DNA from 4 places in the Allobosea sp. TAF32 genome. Region 3 is predicted to be linked to each of the others. Evidence: predicted binding sites of a transcription regulator. Region 3 holds the regulator's gene; each other region holds the start of a gene.
What was found. Region 3 encodes PhoB, which activates phosphate uptake and scavenging genes when phosphate is short. Its sites were predicted from a motif close to TGTCATNNANCTGTCAT; they were not measured.
Positions count from the first base shown of each region.

Region 1: a site for PhoB is predicted at 2,287-2,303, ahead of AB4Z16_RS03840 (esterase-like activity of phytase family protein). Genes of this name have one in related genera too.
Region 2: a site for PhoB is predicted at 1,719-1,735, ahead of AB4Z16_RS10810 (glycerophosphodiester phosphodiesterase). Genes of this name have one in related genera too.
Region 4: a site for PhoB is predicted at 2,389-2,405, ahead of AB4Z16_RS26225 (DUF2794 domain-containing protein). Genes of this name have one in related genera too.

Region 1 is NZ_JBFRDM010000001.1:834,373-838,579, forward strand. Features, by position in the region: gene AB4Z16_RS03830 (ATP-binding cassette domain-containing protein) at 1-256, shown strand, start outside; gene AB4Z16_RS03835 (SPW repeat protein) at 302-664, opposite strand; gene AB4Z16_RS03840 (esterase-like activity of phytase family protein) at 861-2,219, opposite strand; gene AB4Z16_RS03845 (2-hydroxyacid dehydrogenase) at 2,449-3,393, opposite strand; gene deoA (thymidine phosphorylase) at 3,390-4,207, opposite strand, start outside.
Region 2 is NZ_JBFRDM010000004.1:179,287-183,493, forward strand. Features, by position in the region: gene AB4Z16_RS10805 (hypothetical protein) at 124-402, shown strand; gene AB4Z16_RS10810 (glycerophosphodiester phosphodiesterase) at 511-1,671, opposite strand; gene AB4Z16_RS10815 (hypothetical protein) at 1,837-1,977, opposite strand; gene AB4Z16_RS10820 (RsmB/NOP family class I SAM-dependent RNA methyltransferase) at 2,162-3,460, shown strand; gene guaA (glutamine-hydrolyzing GMP synthase) at 3,510-4,207, shown strand, end outside.
Region 3 is NZ_JBFRDM010000002.1:231,267-235,473, reverse strand. Features, by position in the region: gene pstA (phosphate ABC transporter permease PstA) at 1-455, shown strand, start outside; gene pstB (phosphate ABC transporter ATP-binding protein PstB) at 495-1,301, shown strand; gene phoU (phosphate signaling complex protein PhoU) at 1,509-2,228, shown strand; gene phoB (phosphate regulon transcriptional regulator PhoB) at 2,240-2,938, shown strand; gene AB4Z16_RS05690 (hypothetical protein) at 3,046-3,225, shown strand; gene AB4Z16_RS05685 (DUF3175 domain-containing protein) at 3,477-3,761, opposite strand; gene AB4Z16_RS05680 (SpoIIAA family protein) at 3,778-4,164, opposite strand.
Region 4 is NZ_JBFRDM010000014.1:49,895-54,101, forward strand. Features, by position in the region: gene AB4Z16_RS26215 (NAD-glutamate dehydrogenase) at 1-1,337, opposite strand, end outside; gene AB4Z16_RS26220 (peroxidase-related enzyme) at 1,530-2,078, shown strand; gene AB4Z16_RS26225 (DUF2794 domain-containing protein) at 2,434-2,802, shown strand; gene AB4Z16_RS26230 (GNAT family N-acetyltransferase) at 2,823-3,359, opposite strand; gene AB4Z16_RS26235 (Bax inhibitor-1/YccA family protein) at 3,448-4,207, opposite strand, start outside.

The DNA.
Region 1 (4,207 bases), on a different contig from region 3:
ACTCGGCCCGGCCGAGACGAAGCAGGTGGCGGAGTTGATCTTGCAGTTGAAGAAGCAGGGCATCGGCATCTTCCTGATCAGCCATGACCTGCACGATGTCTTCGATCTCGCCGACCGCGTCACGGTGATGAAGAATGGCAAGGTCGTCGGCACGGCGCGCACTGCCGACGTCACCCAGGACGAGGTGCTGGGCATGATCATCTCGGGCAAATGCCCGCCGGCCGCTGTGGCCGGCCCCGGCGCGCTACGCAGCTAGATCGCGCCGGGTCGATTTCTGAAGCGGCGGGAAGCGCGAAGCTCCCTACGCCGTCGCGTGCGGCTCGTGCCGATAATCCCAGACTGCCCAGCCCGAGATCGCCGCAGTCAGCAGGCCGACGATCATGTGAGGCCAGAAGGCGCGGAGGTTACCGGTGAAGCCGAGCATCCAGGGCGAGGCCACCAGCCAGAGTCCGAGCGCGAGATTCAGCCACTCCTCCCATTCGGCGAAAGCCGAAAGCGCAGCGACCGCAATCACGGCGAGAGCCACGCTGACGATCCATGCATTGCGCGTCGGCACGAAGTCGCCGACGAAGCCCATGTACCATGGTGAGAAGAACAGCAGCCCGGCCAGGATCAGATTACACCAGTCCTGCGGTCGCCTGGCATTCGTATTCGCGGTCAACATGATCACCTCCATCGGTGACGATCATCCAACCACTACGCCTCGCGCATGAGGCGCTTGGTCATTTTTATTATACGCTCAGGTCAGCAATAGCTCAAGAACAGAGTAGGAACGCCCGGCGGCCGATCGAATCCGACCGCCGGGCAAGACGACATGAGCCGCATCGCTGCGCCCAACCGAGCCAGCGATGCGGGCGTTCTCACTTCGCGTCGAGCAGTTCCTTCACCGAGAGCAGGACGAGTTCGTTGTCATCCGCCTTCTTGGGATCACGCGAGGACGAGAACGGCAGGTTGTTGTCGTTGCCGACGACGATGATGCCCTTGGCGAGATCGACGACGTCGACGTTCTCGATGGTGAAGAACGGGAAAGGCAGCACGCCGTCGATGGCGCCCTGCTTCGCCTTCTTGTCGGGGTCGGCGATCTTCATCAGGTCGATGAAGCCGATCTTGCGCACGGGCTTGCCGACATTGGCGTCGGTCATCTCGATCTTCACGATGCGCTTGAACTTGGCGAGGTCGTGGAAGCAGTCCGGGCCCTTCTGGCCGGCGGCACAGGCCTTGTCGGCAGTGCCTTCGCCGTTGTCGCGCTCGATGATCAGCGCCGTCGTCGCGTCGATCATGTTGAAGTCGCCGATGGCGAGGCCCTTCTGCTCCAGCGGGAAGAACCAGGAGCGGCCGGTCCACTTCTCGTTGGCGACATCGAATTCGAGGATGCGCAGCACTTCCTTGCCGTCGACCTCTTCATTGCCCTTGGTCTCGGCGTTCCAGAGCGGCCCCTCCAGCAGCGGGTAGAGGAAGCGCCCGTCGGGAGACTGCGCCATGCCCTCATAGCCCTTGGAGCGGCGGACATTGAATTCGACGGACTGGTTCGGTGCGCCGGGCGTCGTCACGGCGTAATGGTCGGGCGAGCGGGCCGGCTTGCCGTCGACGGTGGTCTCGAACACCGCCTCGACCTTGCCGTTGGCATCGACGCGGATGAGGTAGGGGCCGAACTCCTCGCCGATCCAGTACTTGCCGCCGATCGGCTGGATCGACTCGGGATCGAAATCGGCGCCGGTCAGATAGCGCTTGTCGGTGCCCTCATGAACGATGCGAAACGGCACCTTCTTGTCGGGGTCGTGCAGGAAGGTGGTCGAGAGACGCTCGATCGCGCCCTTGTCGAAATCGGCCTTGAGACGATGGAAGAACAGCATCGCGTCGGGCGAATTGACCTTGGAGCCGAAGCCGTTGTCGGTCAGGACGAGGAACTCGCCATTGCCGAGCGAGCGGATGCCGGAGAAGCCCTGCACGGGCTGGCCGGCGAAGGGCGTGGAAAGACCTGTCGGGCGGCCGCCCGAGGTGCCCATCACCGAACCGACGGTTTCGACGCGCTTGCCCGGGGTTACGAACTTGCCGGACACCTTGAGATCGGCCGGCGCATCGGCAGGAGCCGGGATGATCGTGTTCGCCGGCAGCAGGGCGTGACCGACGAGCTTCGACGGAAACTCCTTCTGGGCGTCCTGGGCCCCGGCGAGCATGGTCGAGGACAGGAGCAGGGCAATGACGAGCGACGAGCGCATGAAATTCTCCGGGCTGGAAATGACCAACCCGCTTCACCCGCCCGGATTGCGGCCCGACGACAGCGCGGCGACCGTTCGGTGACGGGGCATTGAACTCACCAGCCCTCATCGTGGCGAGCAGGCGAAGCCTGTGTCTTCCGGTCGCGCTCGAACCATCCTTCGAGACGCCGCTTTCGCGGCACCTCAGGATGAGGACTGGAGATGAACAGCCGCAGAGGCGGCCGATCCTTCAATATCCCCTGGCCGGATCGACCACATGCTGCAGGGGCTCGCCGGCTTCCAGGCGCCTGATCTGCGCCGTGATCAGCGAAGCGATCGCTTCAGGCTCCGACATGGCCGCGTTATGCGGCGTGATCGTCACGCCCGGATGGGTCCAGAGCGGCGAGGCGGTCGGCAGCGGCTCGGTCTCGAAGACATCGAGCGTTGCCCCTTTCAGCGTGCCGGATTCGAGCGCCGCCAGGATATCCTCTTCCACCTGCAGGCCACCGCGGCCGGCATTGATCACGAATGGACCGCCGAGGCGACCATCCTGCGCCAGCCCTGCGATCAGCCCGGCGTCGATGATGCCGCGCGTCTCCGGCGTGAGCGGCACGAGGCAGACGAGGATGTCCGTCCGCGCCAGGAACTCCTTCATGCCCTCCTCACCTGAGAAGGTGCACAGCCCCTCGATGCTCTTCGGCGAGCGGCTCCAGCCGGCCACGTCGAAGCCGATGACCTTGAGCTTGGCGGCGGCATCCTGCCCGAGTTCGCCCAGCCCCATGATGCCGACGCGAACCGAGCGGGCCGCTGGCTGGTTGCGATCGTCCTCCCAGAGCCTTTCGCGCTGCTGGCTGAGGTAGCGGTGCTGCTGGCGCAGATACATCAGGCAGTGCAGCACGACGTACTCGCTCATCCGCGTGGTCAGATCGGGATCGACGACGCGGGCGATCGGCACCGCCGGCAGCTTGTCGTCGGCGAACAGGAAATCGACGCCGGCGCCAAGCGAGAAGATCGCAGCGAGATTGGGCAGGCCGGTCAGGCTGCCGGCCGGGTGCTTCCAGCTTGCCACATAATGGACGGCGCGGCGGTCGAAGGGCTCGCCGAGAACCACGATCGGCATCTCCGGCAGCAGCGCCTGGAACCTGGCGCGCCAGTCCTCGACATGCCAGCCCGTCATGGCCAGAAGCAAACTCATGCCGACACCCTCTCCGTGATCCGTTCCGCGACGAGCCGGCCGCGCGCCGCACCCTCACCGATCCGATAGGCCTTGCGCAAGCGCGCACTCGCCGCGGCGAAGTGCGCCTCGTCGCGCGCGTGGATGATCCCGAGCGGGCGCTCCGCGCCAATCTCGGTTCCAATGCCAGCCAGTTCGACGATGCCGACGGCATGGTCGATCGGGTCCTGTGGGCGGACGCGGCCGCCACCGAGCGCGACGACCGCAAGCCCGACCGCGCGCGTGTCGACCGCGATGACCGACCCGGCCGTTTCGGCGAAGACCGGCTTCACGATCGGCGCAGCGGCGAGATGATTTGCCGGCTTTTCCAGCAGGTCCGCCGGTCCTCCGAGCGCCGCCACCATCCGCGCGAAGCGCTCGGCCGCCGCACCCGAGGCGAAGGCATTCTCGATCTTTTCGCGCGCCGCATCGAGATCGGCGGCAAGCCCGCCCAGGAGCAACATCTCGGCGCCCAGCGCGACCGTGACCTCATGGAAGCGCGCCTCGCGGCGGCGGCCGGTCAGATGGTCGAGCGCATAGGCGACCTCGAGCGCATTGCCGGCGACCGAGGCCAGCGGCTCGTCCATATCGGTCAAGAGCGCATGTGTCGGCAGCCCGGAATCGTTGGCGACGGCGACGAGAGCCTGCGCCAGCGCCTGTGCCTTGGCGTAGTCGGGCAGGAAAGCACCGGAACCGAACTTCACATCCATGGCGAGGCCGTGCAGCCCGGCGGCGAGCTTTTTCGACAGGATCGAGGAGACCAGCAGCGGAATCGTTTCGACCGTCGCCGTCACGT
Region 2 (4,207 bases), on a different contig from region 3:
CGGCGCGCTTTTTCGTTTGGCAAGCAGTTCCTAGGGTGCGCGAAGCATCTTCGACTGCAGCTGAAGCTTTCTACGGAACGAGTCTCCGTCCGGTGCGTTGATGGCGCAAACGGAGGATACGCGATGAAACGTTTTGTCCCAATCATTGCTGTTGCTCTTCTCGCGAGCAGCGGCGCCTATGCTCAGTCGATCAACATCGGTCCAGGTGGCGTTAGCGTCGACCCCCGTACCCCCCATGAACGGGCAATCGATCGCGAGATGCGTCAGGACCGTTATGATCGCACGCCTGAACGCGAGTGGCGCCGCGCCAACTACTATCGCGGCGACGATTGCCGCACCGTCACGACCGAGCGTGAGACGCCGCGCGGCGTCGTGAGGCGCACGACCCGCATTTGCGATTGACCGATTTGAAGGGGAGCGGGCGAGAAGCCCGCTGAAGGCCAGGCCCCGTGGCGAATTTCGCCGCGGGGCTTGGCTTGTCCGGCTGTCGGCCTCGTCCGACGGGATGGCTTACTTCGCGTCGCGCGCCTTCACGGCCTGATCCGAGAAATCCGAAAACAGGCCATCGATGCCGAGCGCGAAGAATGCCTTGTACTCGGCCGCGGCGTCGCCCTTGAAGTCCGAGGTCAGCCGCTTGGGCTCGCTGCGGAAGGTCCAGGTGTGGACCAGAAGGCCGGCGGCATGGGCGTCCTTGACCACGTTCGTCGGCGCGATCAGCGTGCGGTCCTGCTCGTCGATCTTGCCGTCACCGTTGAGATCCTTCGGCTTGCCGTCCTCGCCAATGGTCTGCTTGCCAGCAAGGATATAGGGCTTCCAGGGGCCGACGCCGTCGGCGTAGGTCGCGATCTCCTTGAGCCCTTCAGCGGAGAGCATGTCCTGGAAAGTCCGCTTGTCGCCGAGCACCGCGAAGTCATAGGGGCGGTCGAACGGCGCCACGAGAGTCACCTTGCCGTCCTTGTCGACATCGTCGCCGTCGACGAGCTGCACGAGGCGCAGCTGCGTCTTCTTGCGCAGGTATTTCAGATTCCCGGTCTCGAAGCTCTGGATGAACACCGGCGAGGTCTTCTCGGTCCAGCCGGCCGCCTTGAGCATGTCGAGCAGTTTGTCCTCGAAGGCGAGGCCCAGCGAGGCGTGATAGGTCGGGTGCTTGGTCTCGGGATAGATGCCGATGGTGCGGCCGGTCCGGGCGCTTTCCGACTTGGCGAGGTCGATCACCTCCTGAAACGCCGGAATCTGGTACTTGCCGTTTTGCGACTGGTCGCGATCGGCGAAGGCCTGCTTGGCACGCAGGGTCTTGATCTCGGCCAGGGTGAAGTCGTTGGCGAACCAGTCGGTGGTGTCGATGCCGTCGACCTTGCGCGTCGTCTTGCGATTGGCGAATTCCGGTCGGTCGGCGACGTCGGTGGTGCCGCTTAGCATCGGCTCGTGCCGCACGACCAGGACGCCGTCCTTAGTTGAAACCAGGTCGGGCTCGATGAAATCCGCGCCCATCTCGATGGCGAGCTTGTAGCCCTCGATCGTGTGCTCGGGCATGTAGCCGCTGGCGCCGCGATGGGCGATGATCAGGGGCTTGCGGCTGTTGGAAGCGGATGCCTCCTGGGCGGGCGCCGCAAGCGGCTGCATGGCCAGTGCGGCGAGGAGCGATGTCGAGAGAAGCAGCGTTTTTTTCATGGTTTGACCCGGCTCGCGGAAATGCGCGCGAAGTTAGGTCGAGTGATGTGACAGCCCCATGAAAAGATTGCTTCGTTTTGCCGTCAGCTCAGGCGCCATGCGGCGGGCGACAAAAAAGCCCGCGCCGGCAATACCGGGCGCGGGCTCGTTCGTATCGATGTCGGATCAGCGGCGGTTCTCGAGGGAGGTCTTCGCATCGAGGCGCTTGGAGGCCGGCGGCGTGAAGTCCTGCTGCGGCTGGGTTGCGCAAGCGGCAAGGCCGAAGGCGACAAGGCTCAGAATGACGATGCGGCTGGCGCTTTTCATGTGCGGATATCCTGATGGCCGCGAGATGCGGTTGCATCGTCTTTCCCCTTGTGAAACGAGCGCGTCAAGTGCATGCCGCATGGGGCACCATGCCTCGGCGTGATATTTGAACCGGTCGAAGCACACTACACTCACCGCCTTGCGGGCGCCGGGCCTGATTTGCCTGCGCCAGGATTGAAGCACCATGACGCCAGCCGCCCGGATCAGCGCCGCCATAGAGGTGCTGCAGGACATCATCGAGCGCCGCCGCCCGGCGGCCGATGCGCTGAAGGATTGGGGGCTGTCGCGTCGCTTCGCCGGTTCGAAGGACCGCGCCGCCATCGCTTCGCTCGTCTACGATGCCCTGCGGCGCAAGGCCTCGTCCAGCTATTCGATGGCGTCCGAAGAGCCCCGCGGGCTGGTGCTCGGCATGCTCGCCGGGCTGCGCGGCCTGCCCCGCGACGAGATAGCAGCGCTGTTCTCGGGCGAGAATCACGCGCCCGCTCCGCTCACGGCTGACGAGACCGCACTCCTGGCCGCCTTCTCGGACGATGGGGCGCCCGCCTGGGTGCGGGCGGACGTGCCCGAATGGCTCTGGCCGTCGTTCGAGGCCGGCTTCGGTGAAGCTGCGACGGCGGAAGGGCAGGCGCTGGCCGCCCGTGCGTCGATCGACCTGCGCGTCAACCGCCTGAAGGCCGGCCGCGACGACGTTCTCCGGGATCTCGCCCACCATCAGCCGGAGACCGGCGCCTGGTCTCCCGATGCGCTGCGCTTCCAGCCGGGCCATGACGGGCGCGGCCCCTCGCTGCATGCGGAACCCGGCTTCTTCGCCGGCGCCTTCGAGGTGCAGGACGAAGGCTCGCAGCTGGTGACGTTGCTCGCGGGCGCGCGACCTGGCCAGACCGTGATCGATCTCTGCGCCGGGGCAGGAGGCAAGACACTGGCGCTCGCTGCGCTGATGGCCAATCGCGGCAGTCTCTACGCCACCGATCTCGATAGCCGCCGGCTCGCGCCGCTGCATGACCGCGTGGCGCGCTCGGGCGCGAGCATCGTCGAGGTGCGCATTCCGCGTTCGCGCGGCCATGAGCCCTTCGCCGACATCGCCGGACAGGCCGATCTCGTGCTGGTCGATGCGCCCTGCACCGGCTCCGGCACCTGGCGGCGCAACCCGGATGCGAAATGGCGCGTGCGCCCCGGCGCGCTGGCCGAACGGATCAAGGATCAGGCCGAGGTGTTGGCGCGCGCGGCCAAGCTGGTGCGCCAGGGTGGGCGCATCGCCTACATCACCTGCTCCATGCTGCCTGAGGAAAATGACGAGGCGATCCGTGCCTTTCTTGGCCGCCATCCCGGCTTCGCACCGGTCGCGCCGATCGACGTGCTCAAGGGGGCGGAGAGCGACTTCTCCCTGCTCGCCCGCTTCGCCACCCAATTCGGCCTACAGCTCTCGCCGCGACGCACCGGCACGGACGGGTTCTATCTGGCTTGCCTCCAGCGCGGGGACTGAGGCTGCTACAGCCGTTGCGCGCGCCCGCACGATCCATTAACGGAACGCGATGACGAGCGCTCAGCCCCATCACGACTCCATTCTCATCATCGATTTCGGCTCGCAGGTGACGCAGCTGATCGCGCGGCGCATCCGTGAGATCGGCGTCTACTGCGAGATCGCCCCGTTCCAGTCCGCTTCCGAGGCCTTTGCCCGCATGAAGCCGAAGGGCGTGATCTTCTCCGGCGGCCCCGCTTCGGTGCCGGACGAGGGGAGCCCGCGAGCTCCCGAAGCGGTCTTCTCGGCCAAAATCCCGCTCATGGGCATCTGCTACGGCCAGCAGACCATGGCGCACCAGCTCGGCGGCAAGGTCGAGGGCGGGCACGCTGCCGAGTTCGGCCGCGCCGATGTCGAGATCGTCACCCCTTCAGCACTGTTCGAAGGCGTCTGGGAAGAGGGCGGTCGCTATCCGGTCTGGATGAGCCATGGCGACCGGGTGACACAACTTCCCGCCGGGTTCACCGTCAAGGCGACCTCCGAGAACGCCCCTTATGCCGTGGCGAGCGACGAGGTCAGGCGCTTCTACACCACGATGTTCCACCCCGAGGTGGTCCACACCCCCGACGGCGGCAAGCTGCTGCGGAATTTCGTCGTCGAGATCTGCGGCTGCAAGCCGGACTGGAGCATGTCGGCCTATCGCGCCGAGATGCAAAAGAAGATCCGCGAGCAGGTCGGCACCGGCCGCGTCATCTGCGGGCTTTCCGGCGG
Region 3 (4,207 bases):
TCGAGCCCTTCCGCGGCTATTCCGGCTGGGCCGGCGGCGTCGCGCTCGGCATCATCGCGATCCCGGTCATCGTGCGCACCACCGAGGACATGCTGAACCTCGTGCCCGGCCCGCTGCGCGAAGCCGGCTCGGCCCTCGGCGCCCCGCCGTCGGTCGTCATCACCTCGGTGACCTGGCGCGCCGCCAAGGCCGGCATGGTGACCGGCATCCTGCTGGCTCTCGCCCGTATCGCCGGCGAGACTGCGCCGCTGATCTTCACCGCGCTGAACAACAATTTCTGGTTCTCGCCGACCCTGGTCGGCGGCGTCTCGAACCTGCCCGTCACCATCTACCAGTTCGCCTCCGCTCCCTATGAGAACTGGCAGCAACTGGCCTGGGCGGGATCGCTGATCATCACGGTCTCGATCCTGCTGCTCTCGATCATTGCCCGCCGCTTTGTCGCCGGCGGCAAATAAGACTTGAATCCAACCCGGTCGCGTCCGACCTTGAGGACCATGTCGATGCTTTCGACCCTTGAACTCTCCCCGCAGACGCTCGATGCCGAGGCGCCCGTCCGGATCGCGGTGAAGAACCTCGATTTCTACTACGGCGAGCACAAGGCGCTGAAGAACATCAATCTCGATTTCCGCGACCGGCACGTCACCGCGCTGATCGGCCCGTCGGGCTGCGGCAAGTCGACCCTGCTGCGCATCTTCAACCGGATCTACTCGCTCTATCCGGAGCAGAAGGCCACCGGCGAGATCATGCTCGACGGGCGCAACATCATCTCGAACGATGTCGATGTGAACGAGCTGCGCTCGCGCGTCGGCATGGTGTTCCAGAAGCCGACGCCCTTCCCGATGTCGATCTACGACAACGTCGCCTTCGGTATCCGCCTCTACGAGAAGCCGCCGAAGTCCGAGCTCGACGACCGCGTCGAGGGCGCGCTGCGCCGTGCCGCGCTCTGGGACGAGGTCAAGGACAAGCTGAAGAGCTCCGGCATGGGTCTCTCCGGCGGCCAGCAGCAGCGCCTGTGCATCGCGCGAACCATCGCCCAGAAGCCTGAAGTGATCCTGTTCGACGAGCCGACCTCGGCGCTTGACCCGATCTCGACCGGCAAGATCGAGGATCTGCTGGAGCAGCTGAAGAGCGACTTCACCATCGCCATCGTCACGCACAACATGCAGCAGGCGGCCCGCATCTCGCAGTATACCGCCTTCATGTATCTGGGCGAGGTCGTCGAATTCGCGCCGACCAATACCATCTTCATGAACCCTGCCAAGAAGCAGACGCAGGACTACGTCACCGGCCGGTTCGGCTGAAGACCGGTTTCAAACCAGCAGCCCTCATCCTGAGGAGCCGCGCGAGCGGCGTCTCGAAGGATGGTCCAGGAGGCTCCGGAACCAACCGGAGCATCCTTCGAGACGCAAGCTTCGCTTGCTCCTCAGGATGAGGGCTGAGGGTTGAGCATGCCGACCTGAAAACGACGACGCTGCACCGGCGCTAATGATCTAGAGGACACGCCGCCCATGACCGACCACATCGTCCGCTCCTACGATACCGATCTCGAAGGCATCCGCCGCAGCCTCGCCGAAATGGGCGGCATGGCCGAGCGCATGCTCGGCGATTCGACCGTGGCGCTGGTGCGCCGGGACACCGGCCTTGCCCAGAAGATCATCACGGCCGACCAGCGCCTCGACAACCTCCAGCGGGACGTCGAGGAAAAGGCGGTACTGACCATCGCCCGGCGCCAGCCGCTCGCCAACGACCTGCGCGAGCTGATTTCGGCGATCCGCATCGCCGCCGATATCGAGCGCGTCGGCGATCTCGCCAAGAACATCGCCAAGCGCGCCGTCGCCATCGCCGGCCAGTTCCAGCCGCCGCACCGCGCCGTGGTCGGGCTCGAGCACATCAGCCGCCTGGTGCAGGCGCAGCTCAAGGACGTTCTCGACGCCTACGCTGCCGGCAACGAGCAGAAGGCGCTCGACGTCTGGCGCCGCGACGACGAGATCGATGCGCTCTACACCTCGCTGTTCCGCGAGCTCCTGACCTATATGATGGAGGATCCGCGCAACATCACCTTCTGCACGCATCTCCTGTTCTGCGCGAAGAACATCGAGCGCATCGGCGACCACACCACCAACATCGCCGAGACGATTCACTATCTCATCACCGGCGACTCGCTCGACGTGAACCGGCCGAAGCTCGACACGACCAATATCGAGGTCGAGGCGATCACCGGGAACTGAAGCAGATCATCATGGCCGCACGCATCCTGATCGTCGAGGACGAGGAGCCGCTAACCCTGCTGCTGCGCTACAATCTCGAGGCCGAGGGCTTCGAGGTCGACAGCGTCGCGCGCGGGGATGACGCTGAACTGCATCTGCGCGACCACACGCCTGATCTCGTGCTGCTCGACTGGATGCTGCCGGGCCTTTCTGGCATCGAACTCTGCCGCCGCTTGCGTTCGCGACGCGACACCGAACGCGTGCCGATCATCATGCTGACGGCGCGCGGCGAGGAGACCGAACGCGTCCGCGGGCTCGCGACTGGCGCGGACGACTATGTGGTGAAGCCCTTTTCGTTGCCAGAGCTGATCGCGCGCATACAGGCGCTGCTGCGCCGCGCCAAGCCGGGCCATGTCGCGGGGCTGCTCGCCGCCGGCGATCTCGAACTCGATCGCACGACCCGGCGCGTCCGCCGTGCCGGCAGCGAGCTGCATCTCGGCCCGACCGAGTTCCGGCTGCTCGAGTTCCTGATGCAGGCGCCCGGCCGCGTCTATTCGCGCGCTCAGCTCCTCGATGCCGTCTGGGGCCGCGACGTCTATATCGACGAGCGCACCGTCGACGTTCATGTGGGCCGGCTGCGCAAGGCGATCACGCCGGCCAATACCAAGGATCCGCTGCGCACCGTGCGCGGCGCCGGCTACGCCTTCGACGAGACTTTTGCGCGCAGCTGAGCGGCGCTCCAGCTCTCCTCCTCATCGCAACTGGCGGTGAACCTTGCCTGCTCGCTCGCGTTGATCCTGAAAGTCAGCGCGAGCCAGAGGAGGTCGCCGTGAGCAAGATGCCGCCCATCCCGCCGGCCAATCGAAGCGACAAGGGCCCGGGCGAGCCGGATCATGCCGAGCGCGATCTGCGCAGCGCCAGAGGTGGCGAGCGCCGACCGAGCCAGCCTGATCAGCAGGGCCAGCAGGGCAATACACGCATCAACACGACCCATCAGGGTCTGCAACAGGATCGTTGAGAAGGTTGCCGAACGTCGACCTCGACCAAGGCGCCGCAGACCATCCGGCACGGCGGCCCCGGCTCATCGCATGAGAACGCGAAGAAGCCGCCGGACATCCGCTTGCCGATGACAACCGGCGGCACGCTCGCGTTTCGGGTGGCGGCGGCGAACGCGACAGCCACCACTCGCATGATCCGGCGCGCAAGGGAGGCAAGGCGCCATGAGAACCGGCCTTCAGGTCGATCCCCTGAAGGGCGACGGCAGGCGCTTCAGCCCTCTCGGTGGAAGAGGCGGCGCAAGCTGTGCTTGGCCGCTTCCAGAGTCCTGCGGCGCTCGGCCGGCAGTTTCCGGCCGGCGCGGTTGATGTAGAAGGTGAGCATCGACATCGCCGAGCGATAGGGGCCCGATTTGCGCCGGCGGCTGTGCTCGGCCGACCGCTTCAGCGAGCGCGCGATCTGGCGCGGATCGCCACGCGTGAACACGGCTTTCTCGAAATCGAGCGCGTTGCTCCGGCTGGTGATATCGGCCGACCATCTGTGCTTGTGGACGGGCATGGCGTCCTCCTGTCGGTCAGGCGTTTGGTCCGCCCTCGATGTCGCCGGCCCAGGTCAATGCGGTCTCGTACTCCTCCGGCTTGAAGGTGCGGACAGTCACGAAGGGGATCGCCGGATTGAGCAAGTCAACGAAGGCCGCAAGCCAGCCCCTGTCGGTGATCACCGCCTCGCGCGGGAAGCGTTGCAGCTCCCACAGCTTGCCGAGGCTGTAGCGCGCATCCTTCCAGGCGGCAGCCAAGGTCATATCGGTGAAATCGGTGAGGTCGGCGAGGATGCCGACTTTCTCGTGTCGTGCGAGCTTCGCGTCGATATCGGCCATGATCCCGTCGAGATCGTCGCTGGTCAGCGTCTGCGACAGGCGGTAGGCGCCGACATGGTCCGGTGCGGGCAGGATCGTTAACATGACTCCTCCTTGATCCAGACAACGCGGGGCAAGAGCGGATGTT
Region 4 (4,207 bases), on a different contig from region 3:
ATGCGGCCGTTATAGATCCGCGCCAGGAATTCGCCGACGCGCTGACGGACCGTGGTGTCGTAGCGATCCTTCGGGATGAAGACGAGAATCGAGACGAAACGGTCGAACTCATCGACGCGGGCAAGCGCCCGGATGCGCGGGCGCTCGGTGAGCTGCAGGATGTCGAGTGCGAACTGCTCCAGGGTCGTCACATCGATCTGGAAGAGCTCGTCGCGCGGATAGGCGTCGAGCACGTTCATCAGTGCGCGGCCGGAATAGCTCGCCGGATCGAAGCCGATGTTCTTGGCGACGCGCGCGACCTTCAGCCTGAGATAGGGGATGGCGCGGGCCGAGCCGGTATAGGCGTTCGAGGTCAGGAGGCCGACAATGCGCAGCTCGCCGTCGAGCCGGCCGTCCGGCGTGAACAGCTTGACGCCGACATAGTCGAGATGGACGCGACGGTGGACCAGGCTCTTGACGTTGGCCTTGGTGATGATGAGCGCCTGGGGCTTGGCCAGGAAGGAACGCACCTCCGGCGTGGTCGTCACCAGCTCGCGGCCCTTGCGCAGCACCTTGACGGAGGGGTCGCGCAGGATGCCGAGGCCCGAGCCCTCGATCGGGTCGGCCGCGACGTCGCCGCCAGGGAACCGGTAGGCGCGGATGCCGAGCAGGGTGAAGTTGTCGCCGGCGATCCATTCGAGGAACTGCAGCGCCTCGGTGATCTCGTCCTCCGGCAGCGGCGGCGGGTTGGCGCGATAGGCCTGTATCACTTCGGTGATACGGCCGCGCATCGCGGCCCAGTCGTCGACCGCGAGCGCGACATCGGCATAGACATGCTCCAGGCCGGCGCGCAGCTTTTCGCGCGCTGCGGGCGTGTCGATGCGCGGGATATGGATATGCAGCAGGCTTTCCCGCCGCGTGCCTTCCGGCGCGCGGCCGGTGGCTTCGCCGGCGAGCGAGACGAACTTGCCCTCGGCATCGCGCGCCACCGCCAGGATCGGATGCGCGACGAGGCGCGGCTCGTAGCCCTGATCCTGCAGCTCGGCCAGCGTCGAATCGAGCAGGAACGGTTTGTTGTCGTTCACGACTTCCAGGATGGTGACCTGGCGCTCGCGGTCACCCTCGCCGAACGCGTCGTCGCGGAAGCGCAGGTTGATCGTCTCGGGCTTGCGAGGCTCGGCCAGGTGCTCGTAGGCGGCGGCCGCGGTGTGAGCCAGCATATCCGGCGGCAGGGCTTCGAGGTCCTCGGCGACGGAACGACCGTAGAGAAGGCGGGGGAATTCGGCCGGCATCGCGCTCTTCAGGCCCGTCGCTGCGGCTTCGATGGCTGCGATCGCTCCGGCGGTCGCGTTCGTCACCCGTTTGCCCATGTGTCACCCCAGTTGTTTTGCAGCAGCGATGGCATAGGCTGCTCAGGCTTTCAACTTTGCCTTGCCTGAAAAAGCGGCAAAATTGCCGCACAGGATCTAACAGGATGCACCATGGCGACGAAGCATGACAAACCAAAGGTAGGCGAAGAGCCGGCACGGCAGGATGCGCCGCCGCGGGTAATGGCGCTGGCGCTGAAGCCTGGACAGCTTTCGCCAGAAAATGACGCCTATTTCGAGAAGTGCCGGGAGAAGCTCGGATTCGTGCCGAATGTGCTGACGTCCTACGCCCATGATGACGCCAAGCTCTCGGCCTTCGCCGCCTTCTACAATGACCTGATGCTGGCGCCCTCCGGCCTGTCCAAGCTGGAGCGGGAGATGATTGCGGTCGCGGTGTCCAGCGTGAATCGCTGCTATTACTGCCTTGCCGCCCATGGCGCGGCCGTGCGCCAACTCTCTGGCGATCCGGTGCTGGGCGAGATGCTGGTGATGAACTACCGTGCGGCGGAGCTGTCGGCGCGGCATCGTGCCATGCTGGATTTCGCCGTGAAGCTGACTGAAACGCCGCATCTGATCGGCGAGAACGACCGGGAAGCCCTGCGCAAGGCCGGTTTCGGCGAGCGCGACATCTGGGACATCGGCGCGGTCGCGTCCTTCTACAACATGTCGAACCGGATGGCCTCGGCCGTCGATATGCGGCCCAACGCGGAGTATCACGGCCAGGCGCGCTAGCTCGCTTTCGTCGGTCATCGCGGCCTCGCGAAGCGAGGCCCGACCCTCACAAAGAAAACGGCCGGCGCAATGCCAGCCGCTAGTTGGCCTCGACTCGGTGGCCCGGCTCCACCGGAACTCCGGGGGGCTGGGGGGCTGACAAACCGGCGTTCAGCGAAACCGGGCCGTCGAGGCAACGAGGGGAGTTGAGCGGTGTAACTTGGCGGTCGCTGGGCGCGTTCGCGGCGAAAATGCGGCATTTGCGATGAATGCTTACCCAGCGCGCCAACGCGGACGAGCGCGATCGCTTGCCAGCGCAGCAGTGTGGGCGCATCATCGCCCTGTCACTTCGAGAGGCTCCGCTCAGGGAGGCGCCATGAGCGAAAGCGAAACGCCGCAATCGCAACCGGCTGGCGCGGTCGTCCATTTTCCGTCGCCGGCCCGGCCGGCGACAGTCACCTTCGACCGGCGCGAACTCAACGAATTGCTCAATCTCTATGGCCGCATGGTCGCGGCTGGTGAATGGCGCGACTACGCCATCGATTTCCTGAAGGACAAGGCGCAGTTCTCGGTGTTCCGGCGTTCGTCGGAGATGCCCCTCTACCGAATCGTCAAGGACCCGGCGCTGGCCCGCCGGCAGGGAGCCTATTCGGTCGTCGCTGCGACGGGGCTGATTCTCAAGCGCGGCTCGGAACTGTCACGAGTCCTGCAAGTGCTCGACCGCAAGCTCAGCATCGTGAACTGACCATCAACGGAGATGGCCCTTCAGAAGGCCGGTGGCGAGCGGTCGCCTTCGCCCAGCTCCTTCTGCATCAGCATCTGGTCGAGCCAGCGGCCCTGCTTGAAGCCGACCTTCTCGGCCACGCCGATCAGACGGAAGCCGGCCTTCTCATGCAGGCGGCGCGAGCCCACCGAGGCGCCCGTGCCGTCGCCGATCACCGCGATCATCTGGCGGAAGCCGCATTCGGCGCAGGCATTGATCAATGCGTCGAGCAGGAGGCCGCCGACGCCGCGTCCCTGGGCCGTGGGAGCAACGTAGATCGAATTCTCGACCGTGGCGCGATAGGCGGGGCGCGGGCGGTAGGCGCCGGCATAGGCATAGCCCAGCAGTTCGCCTTCGCCTTCGGCGACGAGATAGGGGTAGCCGCCTGCCAGAATGGTCTCGAAGCGGCGGAGCATCTCCGTCTCGGTTGGTGGCTCCAGTTCCCAGGATGCGGTGCCATGCAGGACGGCATGGGCGTATATCGCGCGAATGGCGGCGATGTCAGCCGGGCAAGCAGGTCGGATCGCGGGCGTCGTCATCGCTGCAGAATGAGCAATGCCCGTGCCAAAAGAAAAGCCCCGGCCGGGGGCCGGGGCTCGCTCCGGGCATGTCGCCCGCAAGATCGGCTCAGCGGCGGTCGCCGAGCAGGCTGATCAGCATCTGGAACATGTTGATGAAGTTCAGGTAGAGCGACAGCGCGCCGTTCACCGAGATCTTCGCAGCCGATTCCGGATCCAGATCCGAAGAGAGATACATCTCCTTCAGGCGCTGGGTGTCCCAGGCGGTCAGGCCGGCGAAGATCAGGACGCCGATCACCGAGATGCCGAAGGACAGCGCGCTCGACGCCAGGAACAGATTGACCACCGAGGCGATGATCAGGCCGATCAGGCCCATGATCAGGAAGGAGCCCATGCCCGACAGCGACTTCTTCGTGGTGTAGCCAACGAGGCTCAACGCTCCGAAGGCGGCGGCCGTGATGAAGAAGACGCGCGTCACCGAAGCGCCGGTGAAGACGACGAGGATGGACGACATCGAGATGCCCATCACCGCCGCGAAGGCGAAGAACATGGTGCGCGCCGAAGAGGCGCTCATGCTTTCGGCCTTGAACGAGAAGAGCATGATGAAGGCGAGCGGGGCCAACATCACGACCCATTTCAGCGGGCTGAGATAAATCGCCTGGCCGAGCGCGGTCAGGCCGGTGATCTTGCCGTCGGGCGTGAAGCCGGCAATCGCCAGCATCGAGATGCCGAGCGCGGCGAGGCCAGTGATGCCGAGGCCGATCGCCATGTTGTTGTAGACGCCGAGCATGAACGAGCGCAGGCCCTGATCCATCTCGACGGCGCTGGTCTGCTGTGCGCGGCCGGCACCCCAGACTGGAGCATTGCGG